4 regions of the Paenibacillus sp. LPE1-1-1.1 genome follow, and region 4 is predicted to be linked to each of the others. Evidence: riboswitches for the same ligand, from Rfam matches in the RefSeq annotation. Region 4 holds a riboswitch; each other region holds the start of a gene.

Region 1 (5,578 bases), on a different contig from region 4:
CCGCCTTGTTAATATCCGTTACGGTGTAGTAAGCGAGGAAGCTGCCGTACTCGGTCAAATAACCGGGACCGCTTAACAGGCGCGCTCCTTTCTTCGCCATTTTCACGGCCTCCTCAGCTTGATCGATCTCAAGGAGCGGGAGCAGCAAATGGCTGTACGTATTTTGGGGGATGGTTTTACAGGTCAACCGGCCATCCATGATCGGCTTCATCGTTTGCAGGCCGCGCCGGTATCTACCCGCTGTAAAATGATAATAGCCAAAGCTGTTTTGTTCGCATGCCCTGCAATCCGACATGCCGTCCCGCGCTGTTTTACGCCAGAGCTCGTAATAGGTCTGCGCTGCTTCCAAATCGCCTCTCGAAAGCGAGTAGCGATGATGACACTGATAATAAGGGCGCAGGCTGTGACCGTATTGTAAGCATTTTGCCTTGAAATCATCAAGGATTGACGAGATTTGGGCTGCGCCAAATTGCGGAAACCGCCAAATTTGATTGATGAACCATTTATAGTGCCAAATGATCGAGAAGCTCGAATAAGCGGCAGGTTCTTTTTCGAACTGCGTCAAGCACCATGTAAAGGAGACAAGGAACCTTTCTTGATAACCGGAATCAAGCGCCGCCTCGGAATAAGTCATTCGCGCGAAGTAGGCATCCTCCTTCGTCATATATTGGTCGGCGATTCGAATCGCTTCTTCCAATACCGCCAGCTTTTGTTTGCCCTGCGGCAAGCTCCAGGCCTCGCTCCTTAACTGATTGTACCGCTGCTTCATAATTAACGCTCACCCGCCTGACCGAGTCCGATATCCAACACCTGCATAAACGATTGATTCAACAGCTTCAGTTCCTCTGGACCGAGCGGATAATTGCCGAGCAGCAGGGCTTGCGTATAAACGGTTTCGATGCAAAGCTTCTGCATAGACGCATCGTTACAGGCGATGGCCTTCCGTATCAGCGGATTGTTGAAATTGAAGCAAAGCCTTGCCAAAGGCAGCTCATAAAGCTCATGGATGACAATATCTACGATTTCAGCAAATACATCATTCGCCTCTTCCTTCGTTTGCTCCGCCATCCGAAGAAAGTTCACCTCGTCATTCGTGTTATAAAGCGCCGCTAAATCAGCAGGCTCAAATTGTTTTAGCACACTCCTGCACTGAAATGGAGCAAGCAGACGGTCTGAAAGCTCCAAAAACGCTTCCGCGTTTAACAGCTCTACTGGATTGATTGCTTCAAAGAAATTAGAAAAGTTAATCGGATCCAGCACTAATGCTTCAATATTCTCATCCAGCTCAGGCAGCTTGCGCACCAGCTCAAAGTCATGTACGTAACCGCCGTTAATAACCATGACATCCTGCGCTTTTGCCACTCGCGCCACTTGGCGAAATTCATCAAGCGTAGAGGACACAACGATCTGCCGGCTCTTCTCCAAAATCTCCCCCATCCTCATCTCGCCGAATGACGTTTCGAAGGTAAGGAACCGAATAAACAAACGATAAAGCTCATCATCCTGGGATGCCATTGCTTTAATGGATGAATAATGAATTCGAATTATTTTCTCCAGCAAGTCCGGGTCTGTTTCCGCTAGCATGATCATATGCCTCTTTATGCATTCGCCCAGTTCATCCTTAACGCTGTAAAACAGTTCGTTTTCCATTAACGATTCGCGGGATGCCGTCGGCTTCAGGCCATTGGCGTTCATGACGCAGGTCACGAAAAACGCCCAGTCCGGCAGCATATTTTGAATTTGATCTGACAGCAGCATCCGCTTGACGTAAACCTTATGCTTCTTCTCTGCTTGCAAGCTGACTGCGTAGGGCAAAATATACGCTACGCCCTCCAGCTCGCCCATACCAGACTTAAGAGGAATGGCGTCCAGGAAGTTCTGATACATATGATACTCACCGTAAACCAGCGCTTCTTTCATGCTCATAGCCCACGGCGGCGTTTCTTCATTGACGGTGATTTCGTTTTTCCCTTCGGATAAACGGATGGGAACGGGAAGGAACTGGCCGTAATGCGTCATTAAATCCGACATGCTGTCCCATTCATAGTAATCCTCATAACCGTCCTTGCAGGTTAAAAATACGGTCGTCCCGATCGGTGCGTCTTTTTCGAGCTTGCGTATTTTGTAGGTCCCGTCCGAGCGTCCCCTCCATTCAAGGGTATCGCCCTCCAAAGCAGACCGCGTTATAACTACGATTTCGCCGCTAACCACGAAGCATGACAGCAGTCCGACACCGAATTGGCCAATGAAATCATCAGCCGAGTCGAGCTCCTCGCGTTTCGAGGTGCTGCCGATTTGGGCCAGAAAACGGTGGATTTCCTGCTCCGATAAACCGATTCCGTTATCATGGACGGCGATCGTCCGCGATCCGTAAAGTTCTACGGTCACACCGGCATCAAAACGATGGCCGAGGCGTTTGCGCGCCGTAATCGCGTCCACGCCATTTTGGAGAAGTTCCCTTACGAATACGCCGGGATTTGCATATAAATGCTTCGATAGAAGCTCAATCATTCCTTGTAAGTTAACCTGAAAATTCAATTCGCTCATATTTTCTCCTATGTTCGTTATGTCATTAATATACATATCGGTATTACCCTCCGTTTTATTTCGTCATATTGCAGCCTTATCCTTTTTTTAGGCGAATAATGACAACAAAGGACGACCAGCTCCCGGCTAATCGTCCTTTTTCGGTTTATTTTGTTTATAGCTTAAACACGGAGGCCTTCTCTTTCAAATCCTGCGAAGAGCCTGTCAGCTTCTCTGCCAGCGTGCGCAGCTCATCAGAAATATCATTTTGCTTAACGGACAGCTCGCTCATATGCTCCATTTTGCCATTAACATCGGTTGACGTGTTAAGAAGCTTATCCACTGCTAAAACAATGTGGGTCATACCGCTCGTAATTTCGCTGATGGCCGTGGAAATTTCACTCATTTGATCGGAAAGCACGCTGCTCTGCGACTCCAATGCCCGGAAAGTGCCGCTCGCCGTCTCCGATGCTTGACGGGTCGAGTGAATGACATTCGCGAAGCTTCCGATCGTGCGGCTGCTGGCAGCTACATCATTTTGGATCAAAGACAATTCCTTCGTGATCTGCTTGGAGATGGAATCCGTTTGACTGGACAGCTTCCTGATTTCCTCCGCCACGACCGCAAAGCCGCGTCCATGCTCCCCTGCCCTTGCCGATTCAATGGAGGCGTTCAGTGACAACAGGTTCGTCTGCGTGTTTAAGTCCTGAATGCCATTCAAAAATTTCGATACGTTGTTATAACGGTCATTCATCGTTTCGAAAGCTTCCGACAGCTTCGCAAACTGCTCTACGGTTTCGTTTACCATCGTAACAACGCCGGCCATTTGCTGCAACCCGCTTTGCGAGGATTGCTTCATCTGGCGCATATCATTGTTTATGTATTCGCTTGAAGCGGCAATTTCCTGAGAGCTTGCAGATATTTGCTCGGTTACCGCCGAAATGGATGACGCATCGTCATATTGGGAGAGCAATGCCTCTCTGCCCAGATCCACTTGGCCCTTCACGTCTTCGGAGGCTTTACGGTTGCTGCCGATCATCATATCCATATTCCGCGAAACATCCAGCACCGACTCGCTTACTTGGAGCGTTGCTCTAATCGTATCGCGTAAATTATCGCCCATATCGGCTAAGGCTTGATCGATTTCTCCGAATTCATCGGCGCGCACGAGCTTCTCTTGACTTGTAAAATCATTGCTGCCGTATGCCCGGATACGGCGAGTAATGCCCGCAAGACCCGTTTTAATCGATTGCGTAACGCCAAAAATCATGATCGCTGGCAGCACGGCGAGCAATATCACATTGATGAGGACAATGATGTTTGCGCGGGATACATCATCATTTAAATGGTTTGAAGTAATGTCCGCATCATGGGTTAAGCGCTCATGCATGGTGTCGTTCGAGTAGTTTAGAATAACTGTATATACGCTGATTAAACTACTGATACGCAGCGATTTTTCCTCAGCCGTTAATCCGGTGGTATCGGTATTCGTATCCTTTAAATTGTCAAGGGCCAGACGGAGTACGCCGACTTGATTGGCATATAGGGGACCGTCTTCAACAGCCGGAGGGTATTGCTTATCCATCTCGATAAGTTGTTTTTCCAGTTCGTTCATATGGGCGGGCAGATCTTCCAAATCCTTCATGATCGCCGTCGCGTCGCTTTTGCCGTTCTCGATTGCATCAACCATCAGAAGCATGACCTTCAGCAATTTATTAGAGATGCCTTGATAACTGCGTTCCGCGCGGGATAATTCCTCTGAATCTTCAATTGAATTGGCGACCGAAACATTTTGCACATAAATAAATATGCCGGAACCTACATTAAAGAGAGTAATGATTGCCGTAATAAACAATAACCTGGCCGTTATTTTTCTCATGCTCAATTTCTTTGACAGCTTGCCCAGCCTGCCCGCTCTCTCCAACCATACCTTTAAATCCATCCAGCTTTCTCTCTCCTCGGTCTCTCTAAAAAAGCAAAAAAGCTACCCAGCCACAGGAGGCGGATAGCTTACTTAGCTCTATATCCTTCCGGCGGTCTGGCAGCCGTAGCGCTTGCACCTTAGGCCCATAACTTTGCGTCCTTGCCTTTCGGCAAGTTTGCCATTTTCAGATTGTCTATGTTTGTATTTACAACATAAACCAGTATAGGACATACCAGACAATCTGTACATCCCTTTAGAACTATTTTATTCAGGACTTAGAAACAAAGTCGCATTGCAATAACGTCTTGACAGCGAATGAAAATAGGACGTTTGTATCGAAATGACCGAAATAAGCAAAATGTTGCGCACGGCCTCCCATTGATTCTCCGTGAGATTCGGCAGCCTGCTCGCAAACTGGTTCGCGGATAAACGAATGGCCTGCTCAGTCAATAAATCCTGATGCGGGTTCTCCTTCAAATGGCCGGATATATCGAGAAGCTGATCGTTATTCGCATCAAGCTCTTCAAACATACTGGTATAGGAGGCATATAATTCTATAGGTCCGACCAAATCATCCGTTTCGTCTTCCGGCTTCTTGAATACGATCTCGAATAGCTTGCGGATTGATTCAAAATCAAGATTAGACTTTAAATCATCAATAATGAACAATAACGCCGCTTGATTCAGAGAATATTTTTTTCCGGCCTTCGGACAATCGAAGTAGGGTTTAAAATCTCGCTTTACCCAGTTTTGCATGGATGTAATCGACAGATTGGAATATTCGATCAGTTGGCCGAGCGCAGCAATCTCATGAAGCGAGAAGCCTCTCAGCTCATTGCCTTTTATAAGCTTTTCGATAATCGGAGGCAGCAGCGTAGACAGAAATGCAGGCAATCCCGCGCCCTTCTCCAAATCGTATTGATGCGTTTTGGTCCATGCGGCTTGCAGCACCTGCAGCGGCTTCTGATTATGCTTTCCATCCAAGGAGAGCAGCAAGCAGGCCATCTCTTTTCGAGTAAGCGTAAAGGACTCCATTTCCCTTCCTCCTCGCGCTTTCGGCATACAATATTTTATTACAAGTTCATATGAACTCATCATATGCCGGAGAATGACACTTGTAAAGGCTCG
Region 2 (5,578 bases), on a different contig from region 4:
CTATCGGGGGACAAACCCGTTTCCGCCACGATTTGATCTATCATCTGCAAAATATTTTGCTTCAGCAGCTGCTGTACCGAGAAATTAACCGATATGGTAATCGGTGGCAGGCCCTTGCTCTGCCAACGCTTGCTTTGCATGCAAGCCTCGCGCAGCACCCATTCCCCAATGGGAACGATGAGCCCCGTTTCCTCTGCGATCGGAATAAATTCAGTCGGCGGCACCAGCCCCCAATCCGGATGATTCCAGCGCAGCAGCGCCTCTACGCCGACGATTTCCATCGTTTGCGCATGCACGCGAGGCATATAATGCAGGAACAGCTCTTTCTTATCCAGCGCTTTGCGCAGGTCATTGCTGAGCGAGAACAGCTTAAACGACTGCACGTTTAAAGAAGAAGAATAAGACTGCGACTGGTCTCTCCCTCTGGATTTGGCAAAATAAAGAGCGGCGTCGGCATTTTTCATCAACGACTCCACCGTGCATCCATCCTCAGGCGATTGACTGATTCCGATGCTTGCCGTGACATTCAACTCAAATTCTTCAACAACTAATTGTTCCTTAATCAAATGTATAATATGATCCGCCATATCGGCTACATCGCTTATTCTCTGTACGTTGGCAATAATAAAGGCAAATTCGTCTCCGCCAATCCGGTAGGTTACTTGTCCCTCCCGTTGCTTGCTTTTCAGCCTATGAGCGATTTTCTTGAGCAATGCATCGCCAATCGGATGCCCCAGCGTGTCGTTTATGTACTTGAAGCGATCCAAATCAATCAGCAAGATCGCTAGCTTTTGTTTAAAATATTCGCTCACCTTGAGCTGCTTGCTGAGCTGCTCCTCGAACATCCTGCGATTCGGCAGCTCCGTTAAATAGTCATGGTAAGCCAAAAAGTGATTGAGCTCCTCCGCCCTGTTCCGATCCGTAATATCCATAACAATGCCCACAATCGCCTTTTCTCCCATATGAGAAACACGGTTATAATGCACCTCGCAATGAATGACGGTACCATCCCTTTTAATTGCCCGATGAGGAAAATTCGGAAGATACTCTCCTTCCGTAAGCTGCATAACCTGAGATACGACGGCTTCCCGGTCATCCGGATGGACAGCCTTCTCCACCTCTAAGCCGACCAGCGTGTCATAGCTTAGCATCTTATTCAACTGATCGTTCGCATAGACGAATCTTTCCTTCTGCGCGACAAAAATGCCTACGATAGACTGCTCCAAAATACTGCGGTATTTGAGTTCCGATTCGATTAGAGATCGTTCAACCATCTTTTTTTGCGTAATGTCCTTGGCGATGCCATAAATGCCGATCAATTCTTGATTAACGATAATCGGAATGTTCGTTACGTTAACCTCAATGATTTGCCCGCTTTTGGTTATGCCCGTCGTATCGTAATTTTGAGGCGTAAGCGTATTCACAGTGTCCTCAAAATGCAAAATCGTCCGCTCCAAGCTCTTTTCTTCCACAAAATGATGGAAACTCCCGTGCATAATCTCATCCCGCGCATAACCAAACATTTGCTCAAGCGATGCGTTGCATGACATAAACCGACCATTCAAGTCAAACGAGAAGACCGCATCCGGGTTATTCTCGAATATGGATTTATAATGCTGCTCTTCGACAGTCAAACGATGTTCTAGGTTTTTGGTTTCCGTAACATCCTGGAGCGTGCCTATGGTTAGCGATACTTCATTGGTCTCATCCAGAACAATCGTCAGATTTTCCACAACATATCTCACTTCGCCGCTTTGGCGGACAATGCGGTACTCGCTGGTGCTCTCTTTCTTTTGTTCGACCGAGGAAAAAAATTGCCGTTTAACCCGCTCGCGGTCCTCTGGATGGATTAGATCAAAAAAGCGTTCCTGGTTCATTACAAAATCCAAATCCATCCCGTATATGAAAAACATTTGGTTCGACCATGATACTTGTTTGCTGCCATGGTCGAATTCCCAATAGCCTAAATTCGCTATTTTCTGAACGATGTCAAAGCTGTTATCATTGCCACGATAACGTTTAATATTTTGCTCCATCTATAATATCCCTTCCTATGTATAACGTATGCGGTAACCTGATGTGTTGCGGAGGAGGATATTAATAATCACTCATCCTTTTGGCAACCCAGCCACCTTTGGAAGCTTCCTTTAGGTCTGTTGGCTTTGCGTCATTATCTTTCGATAACTTTGCTATTTACTAGGACTTTTTGCTTATATAAGTATTCCATATAATACTGAGATATTCCATAGCTAATTTTTTGCTATTAAAGTTTCGAGTCAAAGAAACCTCCCGGCTAGGGAGGTCTATTAGGTCGATTATTTTTACAAACGCGGGTCGATTTCCTTCTCTTTGGCAACCTCGAACAATAGATTAGCTGCGGCAGACGTATAGCCTTCATGGCTCGGTGCTATATCCGCAAACGGAACCGCGAGCATGCTCTGCCCCAGCCTGTATTCATTCAAGGATGTGCGGAGCTTCATCGTAATGCTCTTCTGCTTGATCAGCTTATTGTATTTATGCGGAAAGCGATAATCATAGCCGTATATAATCGACATGTAGTCCTTGTTACGTACCTTCATATAAGGAACCATATAAGGCTCTGGCATCTCGGGCTTAATGACGACACCTTCCATATGGTTTTCTACCGTGAGCGTTTGGAAATACTTCTCCGCCTGCTTGCCGCTTTCGGGATCGGACAGCGAGAGCGTGATGAAAGGATCATCCGAGAGGAAACGGTACATATCCGATGTCTTCCCATCCGGGAGCGTTTCCCTTCCGTCCCCATAGACGATTTTGAGCAGTGAAAAAGGTTTGTATTCCAACTCCCCGGGCTCGGCGTAAAGCTCCAGCTGCTTCTTGTAGGTTTCATATGCCTTTTGATGCTCATCCAGCGGCACATGCTTCTCCAATAACTCATGGACATGCTTGTAGTTTTGATAGACGGTCTGGCCGTATTTTTCATTCATGGCCGCCTTGCTGAGATGGAACTGGTCCTTCTCGAAACCGCTGGACTTATATTCCTGCGCAAGCTTCGTGAATGATTCTTCGAAACCGTTCGCCTTTAGAAAGCCCAGCTCGGTTTCGAGCGCCTTCTCAATCGGCTTGAACTGGCGGTCGATTAGCCCTTCGCCAAGCGCCAGCCAAGGCAGCAGCTCTCCGTCTAGGAGCAGCATCGCGATGTCGTTTTCCTTCATATAATTTCCGAATCTTTGCAGCAGACCCGCGTAAATGCCCGATAGGTCGACCTTACTGACTTTGTACCCATTGCGGCTAACCGCAAAACAACGGTCTGCTTCGGCATGCAAATAAATATTGCATCTGGAACCCATGTATTTCGGCTGAAGCACTACTTCCTTCACGCCGCGCTCCGCAAAATAGTCCAGGCCTTTTTGCAGCGACTCGAGCTCCCTAGCCGCTTCGTCCTTATCCGCCGGCGACATCGTACCGGATATAAAGTTGATCTTATGGTTTGAGCTGTAAAGCAGTCTACGGGCCGAGTCATCATCCAGCTCCTGCACCGATACCTTGTGCTCATCCTTAAAGAGCGTGAGCAGCTCGTCATCCATCGCCTTATGCGCCGATTTTTGCGATTTGAAAAACGGCTTCGCCGCAAGCATGACCGCGCTCAGCAGGTTGCCGTGCACCGCGCCGGAATCCAAATGGATTTTATTCTTAATCCGAAAAGCGTTTTTGGCTGCAATATGGCCAAATACATGATAAGGCTGGTTCGCTGCCGCGTCTTGTTTCAGGAACAGGAGCTGCTCCTCCAGCGGAGCCGAGCGATCGATCCGGAAATTCCGCTGATGCCTGACCGAGTTCACGTCCAACTTGCCGATGTACTTGTTCTCGCAGGGCGCATGCGTGACATAGAAGGACGGCCCTCTTTTGCCCACCGTTCGGTAAAAAGGCTTGGAAAGCGAGACGAGATGATTGAATCGCCGAAGCAGCTCCTCATCCGCTTTAAGCACCTCCGTCGAATCGAAGTACGCGTGCAGCAGCTCCTCCTCGACTCCTTTAATCTCACCGCGCAGATACTTGTATACGAAGTTTTCGTGGTTGCCTAATACGAACAAAAATTGATCTTTGTTCTCATAAAGGAAATCGATAGTTTCCCGCGTTCGGTTTCCCTTGTCAATCCAATCGCCGACCAGCAAAATTTTCGCACCGCTTACCTTTCCCGTTTCAAACAGCTGATTTCCTTCTATTTGAAAGCCGCAGCTAACGAGCAGAGCCTTCAGCTCATCCACGCATTCATGGACGTCGCCTACGATAATCGTCTTCTGGTCAAGCGGCAAAATGGCGCTCAAATATTCGTCAGTATCCTCAATGATAACTTTGTACTCCGCATTTGCTTGCTTTTCAATAGGCGAATAAAAATCCTTGGCGCGCACTTTATGGATCTTGCCGTACTTTTCCCCGGAGAGCGCGCCCAGCACTTCCTTGCGCAAGCGGTTAATATGGCTCGTAATCAGCTTCTTCGAGCGCTCCGACGCATAATAATCATCCCGCTTCCGGTAGTCGAACAAAATAACCTCAAGGTTATAGTTGTTATCCTTTGCGATCTCCCGCACCTTCGCCCGGAAATGATCCGCCAAGCCCGTCGTATCAACCACGACAAACTCGGCATTGACCGGATAGGTCGTCACGAGGCGCAGCTTCTCGAACAAAAGCCGGAAAGCCTGCTCGCTCGCCTCAAGCATTACTTGATCGTATTTATCGTAAGCAGCGCCCAGCAGCTCCTGCCGGATGCTGTCAGAGGAAATGTACTGCACATTGGCATTCACGCCTTTAAGCTCATCGCGAAACCGCAGCTGCGGCATTAGAACCTCGTTCGCAAATGTCGTCTTCCCGCATTCTGTCGAGCCAATCAGCATAAAAATCGTATGGACTCTCGTTCTTATCACCATTTCGGCTATTCCCTCCGTTTCCTCAAGATCGCACCCTGCGTCGTTTGAACGCCGTTTACGCCGTCACCGACCGCAACAAAGTCGCATTCTACGTTTTGCGCTTTAACCTCTTCAAGCAGCCATTCCTGAAATGCCGTTCTTCCGAGCTCCCATTTATGATCATCATGCCGGAAATCGGTTAGCTCGTAATAAGCATTAAATTCCGAATTGGGAGTAGTCAGCACAAAATAATCGAAGTCGATATGCTCGCAAATTTGCCGGATAAGCGATCCCGCCTCCGCGAGGCTCATGTGCTCGATCACCTCGGTCAGCACAACATCCACCTGTTCCCCGTTGTACGCCTCCAGAAAGCGGTCGATGGATGGGAAGGTCGCGATGTTGTCCAGCTCCTTCGCTTTCGCCTTCCGCTGCACGATCTCGAGCAACGGCTCCTCAATATCGATCGCATAATAGCTGGCATCGATCTTGGAAGCGAACGGTATCGCATAAAAACCCTCGCCGCAGCCGACATCCACGATCGATTTATCGAACGGGAGCACGCTTCCGATATAGCTTCTCCGCTGCTGCGCCGTTCCCCCGAAGGCAAGCTGGATGGCGTAACGGTCCGTCCGCTCCAGCTCTTCCTTATACTTCTTGAATCGCTCTCTCGAAGCGAGGAAGTTGCGGGAAAA
Region 3 (5,578 bases), on a different contig from region 4:
TGACGGAGTAACGGTGGAGCTGCGCAGAAAGCGGGACGCTGATGGACGAACAATACCCGCTTAATGGGGCAGAGGCTTATATAGCATTAGGTTCCAACATGGGAAATCGTGAACAACTGCTGCTTGCAGCGATTGGACTGCTGGACGCACATCCGGAAATAGCGATAAGCAAGGTATCCGGCATGTATGAGACGGACCCGGTAGGCTATACGGATCAACCGCCGTTTCTCAATATGGCGCTCGCTTTGCGAACGACGCTTTCCCCATTAATACTACTGAGGCAGCTTCTGGAATTTGAGCAGCAATTAGGAAGAGTTCGACAAATACGTTGGGGACCTAGAACCATTGACCTTGATCTTCTCCTATACGATAATGTCAGAATGGATCAAGAGGAACTAACCTTGCCGCATCCGCGCATGATGGAGCGGGCGTTTGTGCTTGTGCCGCTGCATGATGTTCTGGATCAATCGCATCGGCTGCAGGCAGAAGTAAGCGCAGAGTCAAAGGCGGCGCTTCTGGATGGAAAGGAAGGCATTACGTTATGGAAAACAATCAATTGGCGCAGCGCGTCAGAGCCTTTCGAAAGCTGAAGGGCTATACTCAGCAGGAGCTGGCCAAGGAACTTGGTGTATCGGTAGCTGTTCTCGGTTCATTGGAACGCGGAACAAGGAAGACAGATCCGAAGCTGCTAAGTCATATAGCCAAAACGCTAGGAATCAGTTACGAGGAATTAATGTCTGATTCACGTGAATAACGATGCATATCTTATGGGGGCAAGGAGCGACATGCTGAAAATCGGAGACATCGAGATGAAGAACAGAGTGGTGCTAGCGCCGATGGCAGGCGTGTGCAACCCTGCTTTTCGATTGATAGCCAAAGAGTTTGGAACAGGTCTTGTATGTGCGGAGATGGTGAGCGACAAGGCGATTTTACACGGGAACAAAAGAACGCTCGAAATGCTGTTTGTCGATGAGCGCGAGAAGCCGCTCAGCCTGCAAATATTCGGCGGTGACCGCGAGTCGCTTGTAGAAGCGGCAAAGGTCGTAGACAAGCAGACCAACGCGGATATTATCGATATCAACATGGGTTGTCCGGTACCGAAGGTAACGAAATGCGATGCGGGTGCCCGCTGGCTGCTCGATCCCAATAAGATTTATGAGATGGTCTCGTCCGTTGTGGATGCGGTCCAGAAGCCGGTGACGGTAAAAATGCGCATTGGGTGGGACGACCAGCATATTTACGCGGTTGAGAATGCCCGTGCCGTTGAACGCGCCGGCGGGAAAGCCGTAAGCGTACACGGACGCACACGCGAGCAATTGTATACAGGCAAGGCCAATTGGGACATCATAAAAGATGTCAAAGAAGCGGTATCCATTCCTGTAATAGGCAATGGGGACGTTTTCTCGCCAGAGGATGCCAAACGCCTTCTGGATCACACGGGCTGCGACGGCGTGATGATCGGACGCGGCGCGTTAGGAAACCCTTGGATGCTTTACCGGACCATTCAATATTTGACGAATGGTGAGCTGCTTAGCGATCCGACGCCGCGTGAGAAATTGGAAGTAGCTATTTTGCATCTCGATCGTTTAGTGGCATTGAAGAACGAGGCGGTTGCGGTACGCGAGATGCGCAAGCACCTAGCATGGTACCTGAAGGGACTTCCAGGCGGCGCTCGCGTAAAAGATGTCATTATGGAAGAAACCGGCCGTGACCCGATGGTAGCAATCTTGGAAAACTATGTACGGTCTCTTGAAGAGGATGCGGAATTCCAATCCGCTTAAACTGCAGGCGGAACATCAGGCGCTGCGGAAGAGGTCGCCTACTAAAATACACATAGACCGGTTATAAGCATGATCCTGAATCGGTCGTTAATGACACCATTCGACAAAAGCCGCTATCCAGCGGCTTCTGTTACATTTTCAAAAAATGAAACGGTTTCAATGGGTCGTTTGGCTTTGATTGACATTCATGGTACCTTTGCAATATAATCGTGCAATATAAATAACGAACGCATCAAGAGCGCTTCAAACAACAGTAGGTATGAGGATTAAGAAGCGTAATATATTAGGTATCAGTGAATTCATACAAGGTATGAAAAATTAGTCACATGACAGGAGAATCGGAAAGATGAACGATAAGCAAATCATTCTGACTCAAGAAGGGCTGCGCAAGCTCGAAGATGAATTAGAGAACTTGAAATCGGTCAAGCGTCGTGAAGTTGCTGAACGTATTAAAGTAGCCATCGGCTATGGTGATATAAGTGAAAACTCGGAGTACGAGGATGCGAAGAACGAGCAAGCATTTATCGAAGGCCGCGTGCTTACCCTTGAGAAAATGCTGCGCAACGCGCGTATTATAAATAATGATGATATTGATATTGATACCGTTAGCATCGGTTCTATTGTTACGGTTGAAGATATGGAATACGGCGATACGATGGAGTACTCTATTGTCGGTACAGCTGAAGCCGATCCTTTGCAAAACAAGATCTCAAACGAGAGCCCGGTTGGCAAAGCGATTTTGGGCAAGAAAAAAGGAACGGTTGTCGAAGTCAACGTACCTGTCGGCATCATTCAATACAAAATTCTCGATATCAAAAAATAAGGTTTGCAATGCGCGGATCAAAAAGCTTCCTTGTGGGAAGCTTTTTGAACGTTTAAAATATAAGAACGTATATTTCATAGGAATACAGGGCTTATATTTTATCGGAAAACGAGTTTTTATCGCAACAATCCGGCCACAGCCGCTTACGCTTGCCGAACGATCAAGGAGATGAAAGTAGTGGAACATGAAAACAATGAGCAGGAGCTAAGTGAACTCTTGCAAATTCGCAGAGACAAACTAGACGAGCTTAGAGGACTAGGCGTGGACCCTTTCGGACGCAAGTTCGAACGCACGCATAACGCCAAAGAAATTGTACAGGCTCATGAAGGGCACAGCAAAGAAGAGCTGGAAGGCCAAGCTGTTACCGTACGTATTGCAGGACGCATTATGCAAAAACGCGGAATGGGCAAAGCCGGATTTGCTACGATCCAGGATTTGAGCGGCAGGATTCAAATTTATGTTCGCAAGGATACCGTCGAAGAGCATAAATTTGCCGCATTCGATTTACTGGATATTGGCGATATCATTGGCGTGCAAGGCGTCGTTTTCAAAACGAACACGGGCGAAGTCTCGGTCAAAGCGCATGATATTGAAGTGTTGACGAAGTCGCTGCTTCCTTTGCCTGATAAATATCATGGGCTGAAGGATGTTGAGCTTCGTTACCGCCAGCGTTATGTTGACCTTATCGTGAATCCGGATGTACAGCAAACCTTCATTACCCGTTCCAAAATCATTCAATCCATGCGCCGCTATTTGGATTCCCGCGGTTATCTGGAGGTAGAAACGCCTACTTTGCATTCTATTGCAGGCGGTGCGGCAGCCAGACCGTTCGAAACGCATCATAACGCGCTCGACATGCAGCTTTACATGCGTATTGCTATCGAGCTGCATCTGAAGCGTCTAATTGTAGGCGGTTTGGAGAAGGTATATGAAATTGGACGCGTGTATCGGAATGAAGGAATTTCGACACGGCACAATCCAGAGTTCACCATGATTGAACTGTATGAGGCTTATGCCGACTACAAGGATATTATGGCGCTAACCGAAAACGTCATTGCACATATCGCGCAAGAAGTACTCGGCACAACGAAAATCACTTATCAAGGCCAAGAGATTGATTTAACTCCGCAGTGGCGCCGTGTTTCGATGGTCGAGCTGGTTAAAGAAACGACTGGCGTTGATTTTGGGATCGAGATGAGTGACGAAGAAGCACAGCGTCTGGCGAAGGAGCATAAGGTCCCGGTTGATCCGCATATGACTTTTGGTCATATTCTTAATGCCTTTTTCGAACAATTTTGCGAGCACACGCTTATCCAGCCGACTTTCGTGACCGGACATCCCGTTGCGATTTCTCCTCTTGCGAAAAAGAGCGAGACGGATCCGCGGTTTACAGATCGTTTCGAGCTATTTATTGTGGCGCGCGAGCATGCCAACGCCTTTACGGAGCTTAACGATCCGATCGACCAACGTGAGCGGTTCGAATCGCAGCTGGTTGAACGTGAGCATGGCAACGATGAAGCGCATGAGATGGATGAAGACTTTATCCGCGCTCTTGAATACGGCATGCCGCCAACAGGCGGGCTTGGAATCGGTATCGACCGGTTGATCATGCTGCTTACGGATGCGCCATCCATTCGCGACGTGCTATTGTTCCCTCATATGAGAGATCAACGTTCCGCCGAATAAAAATGAAATAATAGAACCGCACGGCAGTCAGCTGCCGGCGGTTCTTTTTGTATTTAGAGGAGAGCGCTGCCGCAGCAAATCTGAAAAACTACCAAAATATGATAATATTTTAAGTACTCGTATTGATTTGATAGATTCATATGGTATATTAGAACTAATATTAGTGTTAATGAAGCTTCACACGATAATGGCAAACCTATCGAAAGGTAGGGACGCAAAGCTATAGGGCCTTCCTGAAGATGGCAGCCAGCTACCGAAAGGAGTTTTTTTCATGCGTAAATTTATTTGCATAATCGCGGCATTTGTACTTATCGCGTCGATAAATGCCACCACAGCACAGGCAAGTGAAGCAGCGGCTTCAGACTGGCTGGATACGTCTCATCTTAGTAACGGTGTTATTGCTATCGATTACCCCGTTAATGCCAAAGTGAAAACAAAACTTATGGTTGCTAAGGGCCAAACGAACTATACCTATAACCTGACCTCCGGTAAAACATCAGAGCAATTCCCTCTGCAGCTCGGAAACGGACAATATACGATTTCGGTTTTAGAGAATACATCAGGCAGCAAATACAAGCTGGTCAGAAAACAAACGGTTACGCTTAGTTTGAAGGACAGCAAGGTATTATACTTGAACTCCATTCAAAATATCAGTTGGACAAATACAAGCAGCGCGATTGTGAAAGCAAAAGAGCTTGCGAAAAATAAAAAGACAGATATGGAGAAAGTAAAAGCTATCTACGATTTTATTATCACGAACATTAATTACGATCATCAACTGGCGGCTAATCTTTCGGTGGATTACCTTCCGAACATCGATCGCACCTTAAAATCAAAAAAAGATATTTGCTACGGTTATGCAGCTTTGTTTGCAGGGATGCTTCGCGGCTTGGATATTCCAACGAAGCTGATGATGGGAAAATCGACATATGTAGATGTTTACCACGCATGGAATGAAGTCTACTTAGGCGGCAAGTGGGTTACGATAGATACAACAGTAGATGCGGGTTTGAAGAAGGGCAATAAAAAATTCGAATTGATTAAAGATGCTGCAAAATATACGGCCTCAAAACAATACTAATAAAAGTAAACGAATAACGAGCATGCGCATAGGCGCATCGCTCGTTTTTTTATTTCTTTCTTCATTATATAGACGATTAGTTTTTCGCGAGCTAAGCATGAAACGAGGGGATTCGAGGACGTAAATCTTTTTATTACTTTTTTAAAAAAAGTTCTTGCATTGTTATAGGCGAACGTGATATATTATCTAGGTCGCCAACGAGACATA
Region 4 (5,578 bases):
AAATGGTTCATCAAGGCGATGCGACTATTCAAACAAGAAAGGAACTATTAGTTCAACAACGAGACCAGTTGGTTCCAAAAATTGATAAACTACAGAAATCCCTGCAACTTTTGAACGGGAAAATTGATAGTTATGAACAATCTGTGGTACCGAATGAAAAAAACCTGAAAAGCACAGAAGACAGAGGAGATAAAACTTAACTTATGATAAAAAAAAATAATTTGCTTATATTTATTTTAGCTGTAGGCGTTTTCGGTATTCTAACTACCGAGATGGGCGTAATTGGGATACTACCTTCAATTGCTGAGCAATTTGATATCAGTGTATCCAAAGCAGGTCTGCTAGTGAGCCTCTTTGCACTTGCTGTTGCAATATCTGGTCCTATTATGCCGTTATTGTTTTCAAGAATAAACCGTAAGACGGTAATGCTGCTTGTACTTGGTATTTTCGTAGTAGGTAACATTGTTTCCATATTTGCACCAAACTTTACCGTTTTGCTAATTGCTCGTGTGATCCCAGCCTTTTTCCATCCCATTTATTGTTCATTGGCTTTGACAGTTGCTGCTACCTCTGTTAGAGCGGAAGAAGCTCCTAAGGCTGTTTCTAAAGTGATTTTAGGCGTAACCGCAGGTATGATACTTGGCGTACCCATCACTAATTATATTGCTAGTGGGGCTTCTATAGAAAAGGCCATGTTATTCTTTGCTATCGTTAATGCTATGGCATTCATAGCGACAATGATATTTGTGCCATCCATGCCTGTTAAAGAAAGGCTTTCTTATGGCTCCCAAATAAGCGTATTAAAAAAGCCGGTTCTTTGGTTAGCTATTGCTACTGTCGTATTTATTGGTTCTGCAACTGCGAGTATTAATACTTTCATCACAGAATATCTTGGGACCGTAACGAATATATCGGGGAAAACCTTAACTTTGGCATTATTTTTATTAGGTTTAGCAAGTCTGCTTGGAAATTTGGTAGGAGGAAGGTTACTTACCAAACATGCTATGAAGACTGCAATACTTTTCCCAATCGCATTAGGAATCGTTCTCCTATTGTCATTCCTTACAGGCATGTCCACTGGACCTATGTTGGTAACAATTATGTTATGGGGAATTTTATTTGCTATAGGAAATAATGTCGGTCAATATTGGATTACCTCCGCGGCGCCAGAAGCTCCTGATTTCGTTAATGGATTGTATCTATCATGCGGTAACTTAGGAATAACGATTGGAACCGCAGTAGGTGGATTATTTATATCAGGAATGGGTACGCAATACATCGTCTTCGGGGGAGTACTATTCTTGATATTAAGTTTAATATCTATTCTTCTAAGAAACTACATGTTTAGTCCTTCTACTCTGCTATCATCAAACTAATCAAATAACATGACCGGCGAAAGCATCGTCCGAATAAATGGGGAGTTTCCCTTTTTATCGGCACGATGCTTTTTTATTTCCGGCAAAAAGAGAAGATAAGAGATAGTAAAGGGATTTTATAAAAGAAAACGGTGTCATTTATAATAATAGGAGAATTGTGACAAAAAAAATAACTGTCGACATCATTCGTTAGTTCTTTAGACATATTTAACTAAAAAAACGTTGATTCTGGAAAAGCGAGATAGTAGAATGTTCCTATTAGATGTAAATGTTTTCTAATTAACCTGTAAATTTCTCCAAATTTAATATTGGCAAATCCATCGAAAGATGGTGGCGCAAAGCTATAGGGACTACTTCTTAAAAAGAAATGTCAGCCAGTTGCAATGTTATAAGCAAAGGGTATACCTATGAGAGTTTATAGGTGTGCCTTTTTTATTTAGAGAGAAAAATATCAATGGTGGAGTGAGGTAGTATGAGTATGAATCATCAAACTAATATTCGCAGCTTATTTCCAAGTGATGATGGCAATGTAGAGCAGCGTAACAAGTTTTTAGAATTAATTGGGCAGATCGTTAGCGGTGTCGATGAGCTAAAGGACCCAGAATCGGTTTTTTTGAAAGGGAATAAAGAGCGAGGACCGCTTTTTTATAAGGAGCTGGCGGATGCTAGCAGAATTCCACATAGCGGAAGCCCGTTGGATGAGGTTAATAAAGAGCTTCTATCCTTGCTTCACGCTCATCCCTATCACACCAAATACTTTTTAACCAACATTTTGCCTATGGCCAGCACCCCGGGAATACTCGGCATGCTTACGGCATTTATGGTGAATGGCAATAATTTATGGGATGTATATGGACCGGCTGGCGCCGAAGCCGAAGTTAAGGTCGTTGCAATGATGTCGGATCTTATCGGCTATCACACGGCAGTAAGCGGAGGATATACAACTTGGGGCGGCCAGGGCGCAATATTCACTGGATTGAGGCTGGCGATTAATAAAGCAAGCTCTTCTGCCGCAAAGACCGGAGTGCCCCAAAACTTATATGCGTTCTGCTCGGAGGCGGCACATTACAGCCTTTATAAGTCGATGGAAGCCACAGGGATTGGAAGCGATCACTTAATCAAAATCCGTACCCATGAAGATAGCTCCATGGATATCGAGGATTTGAAAGCGAAAATGGAACAGGTTATCGCAAAGGGCGGCATTCCGATATACGTGGTTGCCACTACGGGTACGACAGATGCAATGGGCATTGACAACCTTGATGAAGTATATCAAATGACAGAACGGTTAGCACGGGAGCACCGTATCCAACGGCCCCATATCCATGCCGACTCGGCTCTGGGCGGATTCTTCGCTTTCTTCAACAACTACGATTTTGCCAATAATCCTTTGAATATTGCGGACGAAGCGCTTGCAGCTCTAAAAGCCATTCAAGCAAAAATGAAACATTTGAACAAAGCAGATTCTCTTTGCTTCGATTTTCAGAAGTTGGGACAAACCCCTTATTCAACAAGCCTATTTTTAGTCAAAAATGCTTCTGATTTAAAGCTTCTGGATTTAGATCCAGACGAGACTCCATATGTCGGACACCGGGGATACGGGCAATATCATACGAGCTACACGTTAGAATGCTCAAGAATGGGAAGCTCCATTAGCATATACAGCGCTTTGCTGGCGTTTGGAATCGAGGGTTATCAAAAACTGCTAGCTCAATTTGTTGAAGTAAATGCCGCCTTCCGAAAAGCGCTGCAGAGGGAAATACCGGAAGCAATCATTGTTAATCCTCTAAATCCAGGCATCATCACATTGTTCCGCCTCTATACGGACGGGCAGAATGGTTATGCAAAAGAATATGCCGGAGCCAGCAGCTATGAGGAAGTAGACAAAGAAAACAAATTAAATGAAATTTTGTTTGAGATACTGGGAAGAGACCGGAGAGAAATGTTCTTTGGCGATACCAAAAAGCATCTTTACGTTCCTACAAGGGATAATAAGAGAATTGCGCTATATGCCAGCAAGCTGTTCGTAATTTCACCGTATACGCAAGTGTCCGATGTTGATGCAATCGTTCATTATTTAAAAGGCAAAATCGAAGAAACATATTCGGAATATAATCGAACAAATACAAGGGAGCTCACTCATGAAGAAGTCTATATTTAGTTTTAATTGGTATAAAGAACATCTAGCTGTAAAAATCGCGTTCAGCATTCTTCTCTTGCAAGTTATCACCTGTGTTGCTTTTGCCGTATCCGGCTATATGACCCAGCATAATCTTTCAGAGAAATTGCTGGAGCAATTCGATAATCGACTGAGTACGGATATACAAATTGCAAGCAATACCTTATCCGTTATCCCGGGTTCAGGGAAGCTGCTAGCAAGCACGGATGACCCAAATTATGCATTGATCAAAACAGAGTTAGAGAAACTGCAAGAGATACATAGCCTTGAGAATATTTACATTCTATCTAACACCGAGAATAACGAACGAATTCTTATCCTATCCGGTGTGCCGGATGATTTTGGAACGCCTTACCCGTTTACAGCTGAAATGAAAGAAGCAATCACATCGAATAGTCCTGTAATAAGTCCTATTTATAATGATGAGTACGGTACACATAAATCAATCTTCGTTCCACTGTCCGATGAGTCGGGTAAAGCATTTGGAATCCTTGGTATTGATTTAGATGCTTCCGTTGTGCCCAATACGACAACAAGCTCAAATCTGACTACCATCATTATTTCAATTATAGTGCTCGTAGTCGGAAGCATAATTGCAATCGTTATCGGTAGGGTAATTACGAATCCACTACGCAATTTAATGTTAGCAGCAGATAAGATTGCAGCCGGCGATATGAAAACGGCTATTGCAGTTCAGAGCAATGATGAAATCGGAAAATTAGCTATATCATTTGGATTAATGATTAATAGCCTTAAAAGTCTTATTCAACAGGTTGTTGCCTCTTCAAATCTTATTTCAGTAACAAGTCAACACTTAGAGCAAACTGTAAATGAGTCAACGAATAGTGCGCAACAGGTTGCTGATTCAACCAACCGGATGACAGAGGGAATTAATGAAATTGTTCTGAGCGTGACCGATAGTCAAACGAACATCAACCACATCGATTCTGAAATTAAAGATGTATCAGGCGGTATGAAGGATATTCAGAACATCGCTGCGGAAGTGCATAACCAGTCAGAACAAGGTCAGGACCTTGTTGAACGAACTCTTCAACAGATGTATGTAATCAAACAAGCAATGCTTCAATCTCAAGAAGCTGCTGCTGCACTAGAGGAACGATCTAACGAGATAAGTGAAATCATAAACATTATCTCTGAAATATCCAATCAAACGAATCTGCTCGCATTAAATGCTTCAATAGAAGCGGCTCGCGCAGGAGATGTGGGGAGAGGATTTGCAGTCGTTGCCGGTGAGGTTAAGAAATTAGCGACACAATCTGCCCAGGCAGCACTGTCTGTGACAGATCTTGTATCCAGTACGCAAGAAAATAGTTTGTTAGTGATGAAAAGTATTAACGATGGAAGTAAAGCCGTTGAGCAAGGGCATTCATGGATACAGGGAACATATGAAAACTTTAAAGGAATTTATGGCGGCGTATCGGAGTTTACCGAGCATACTAACCATATGTTCAGTGCATTAGGCAAAGTGGATGAATCTTTTGAAAAGATAACCGAATCTATGCAGCAAATCTCCGGTATAACGCAGGAACAGGCTGCAGGAACGGAAGAGGTTGCTGCATCTGCGCAGCAGCAAAGCGCTTCTATGCAAGAAATATCCGCAGTAATTATACAACTTTCCAATCTTTCTGTTGATTTAAATGAATCGATAAAACAATACAAGCTAGATAATTAAGAATGAAAAAAAGGTGCTCATGTGAGCACCTTTCTTTTTTAGGCCAACGCTTTTACATATTGCTAACTTCATTTCCTGTTCTTCCTTGATAAGCATGTGAATGAGGATGAGTGCCGTTAATAGTGGTATATCCTTCAAATAAGTGATAGTGCCCACCGCCGGGAAGAGCGATGGCCGGGCCGGTCGTTCCCTGAATAAGGTGGGTATGGCCTTGATTCTGTGAAGTAACAGTTTGATATCCATGCACATGTGGCACTCCGGTAGGAGCAGGAGCGGTCCAACTCATATATTGATGGGAATGTCCGTCATCAATGGAGGTTTGACCGGAAA

Evidence for each region. A riboswitch is a leader RNA that binds a small molecule or an ion and turns the genes downstream of it on or off. The one in region 4 is predicted to bind cyclic di-GMP.
Region 1: linked by a shared signal. The riboswitch ahead of MRBLPE1_RS02805 (methyl-accepting chemotaxis protein) and the one ahead of MRBLPE1_RS11580 (pyridoxal phosphate-dependent decarboxylase family protein) in region 4 are both predicted to bind cyclic di-GMP.
Region 2: linked by a shared signal. The riboswitch ahead of MRBLPE1_RS31860 (EAL domain-containing protein) and the one ahead of MRBLPE1_RS11580 (pyridoxal phosphate-dependent decarboxylase family protein) in region 4 are both predicted to bind cyclic di-GMP.
Region 3: linked by a shared signal. The riboswitch ahead of MRBLPE1_RS32715 (transglutaminase-like domain-containing protein) and the one ahead of MRBLPE1_RS11580 (pyridoxal phosphate-dependent decarboxylase family protein) in region 4 are both predicted to bind cyclic di-GMP.

The regions. Positions count from the first base shown of each region.
Region 1 is NZ_JBEGHY010000001.1:562,698-568,275, forward strand. It holds gene MRBLPE1_RS02795 (hypothetical protein) at 1-769, opposite strand, end outside; gene MRBLPE1_RS02800 (HSP90 family protein) at 772-2,547, opposite strand; gene MRBLPE1_RS02805 (methyl-accepting chemotaxis protein) at 2,702-4,468, opposite strand; cyclic di-GMP riboswitch class I at 4,556-4,640, opposite strand; gene MRBLPE1_RS02810 (DUF1836 domain-containing protein) at 4,715-5,485, opposite strand.
Region 2 is NZ_JBEGHY010000046.1:243,758-249,335, forward strand. It holds gene MRBLPE1_RS31860 (EAL domain-containing protein) at 1-2,036, opposite strand, end outside; cyclic di-GMP riboswitch class I at 2,116-2,201, opposite strand; gene MRBLPE1_RS31865 (metallophosphoesterase) at 2,322-4,907, opposite strand; gene MRBLPE1_RS31870 (methyltransferase domain-containing protein) at 4,913-5,578, opposite strand, start outside.
Region 3 is NZ_JBEGHY010000048.1:143-5,720, reverse strand. It holds gene folB (dihydroneopterin aldolase) at 1-64, shown strand, start outside; gene folK (2-amino-4-hydroxy-6-hydroxymethyldihydropteridine diphosphokinase) at 42-590, shown strand; gene MRBLPE1_RS32735 (helix-turn-helix domain-containing protein) at 542-754, shown strand; gene dusB (tRNA dihydrouridine synthase DusB) at 786-1,781, shown strand; gene greA (transcription elongation factor GreA) at 2,128-2,604, shown strand; gene lysS (lysine--tRNA ligase) at 2,782-4,290, shown strand; cyclic di-GMP riboswitch class I at 4,470-4,548, shown strand; gene MRBLPE1_RS32715 (transglutaminase-like domain-containing protein) at 4,562-5,371, shown strand.
Region 4 is NZ_JBEGHY010000012.1:189,248-194,825, forward strand. It holds gene MRBLPE1_RS11570 (MerR family transcriptional regulator) at 1-200, shown strand, start outside; gene MRBLPE1_RS11575 (MFS transporter) at 204-1,376, shown strand; cyclic di-GMP riboswitch class I at 1,677-1,762, shown strand; gene MRBLPE1_RS11580 (pyridoxal phosphate-dependent decarboxylase family protein) at 1,849-3,537, shown strand; gene MRBLPE1_RS11585 (methyl-accepting chemotaxis protein) at 3,518-5,248, shown strand; gene MRBLPE1_RS11590 (YmaF family protein) at 5,301-5,578, opposite strand, start outside.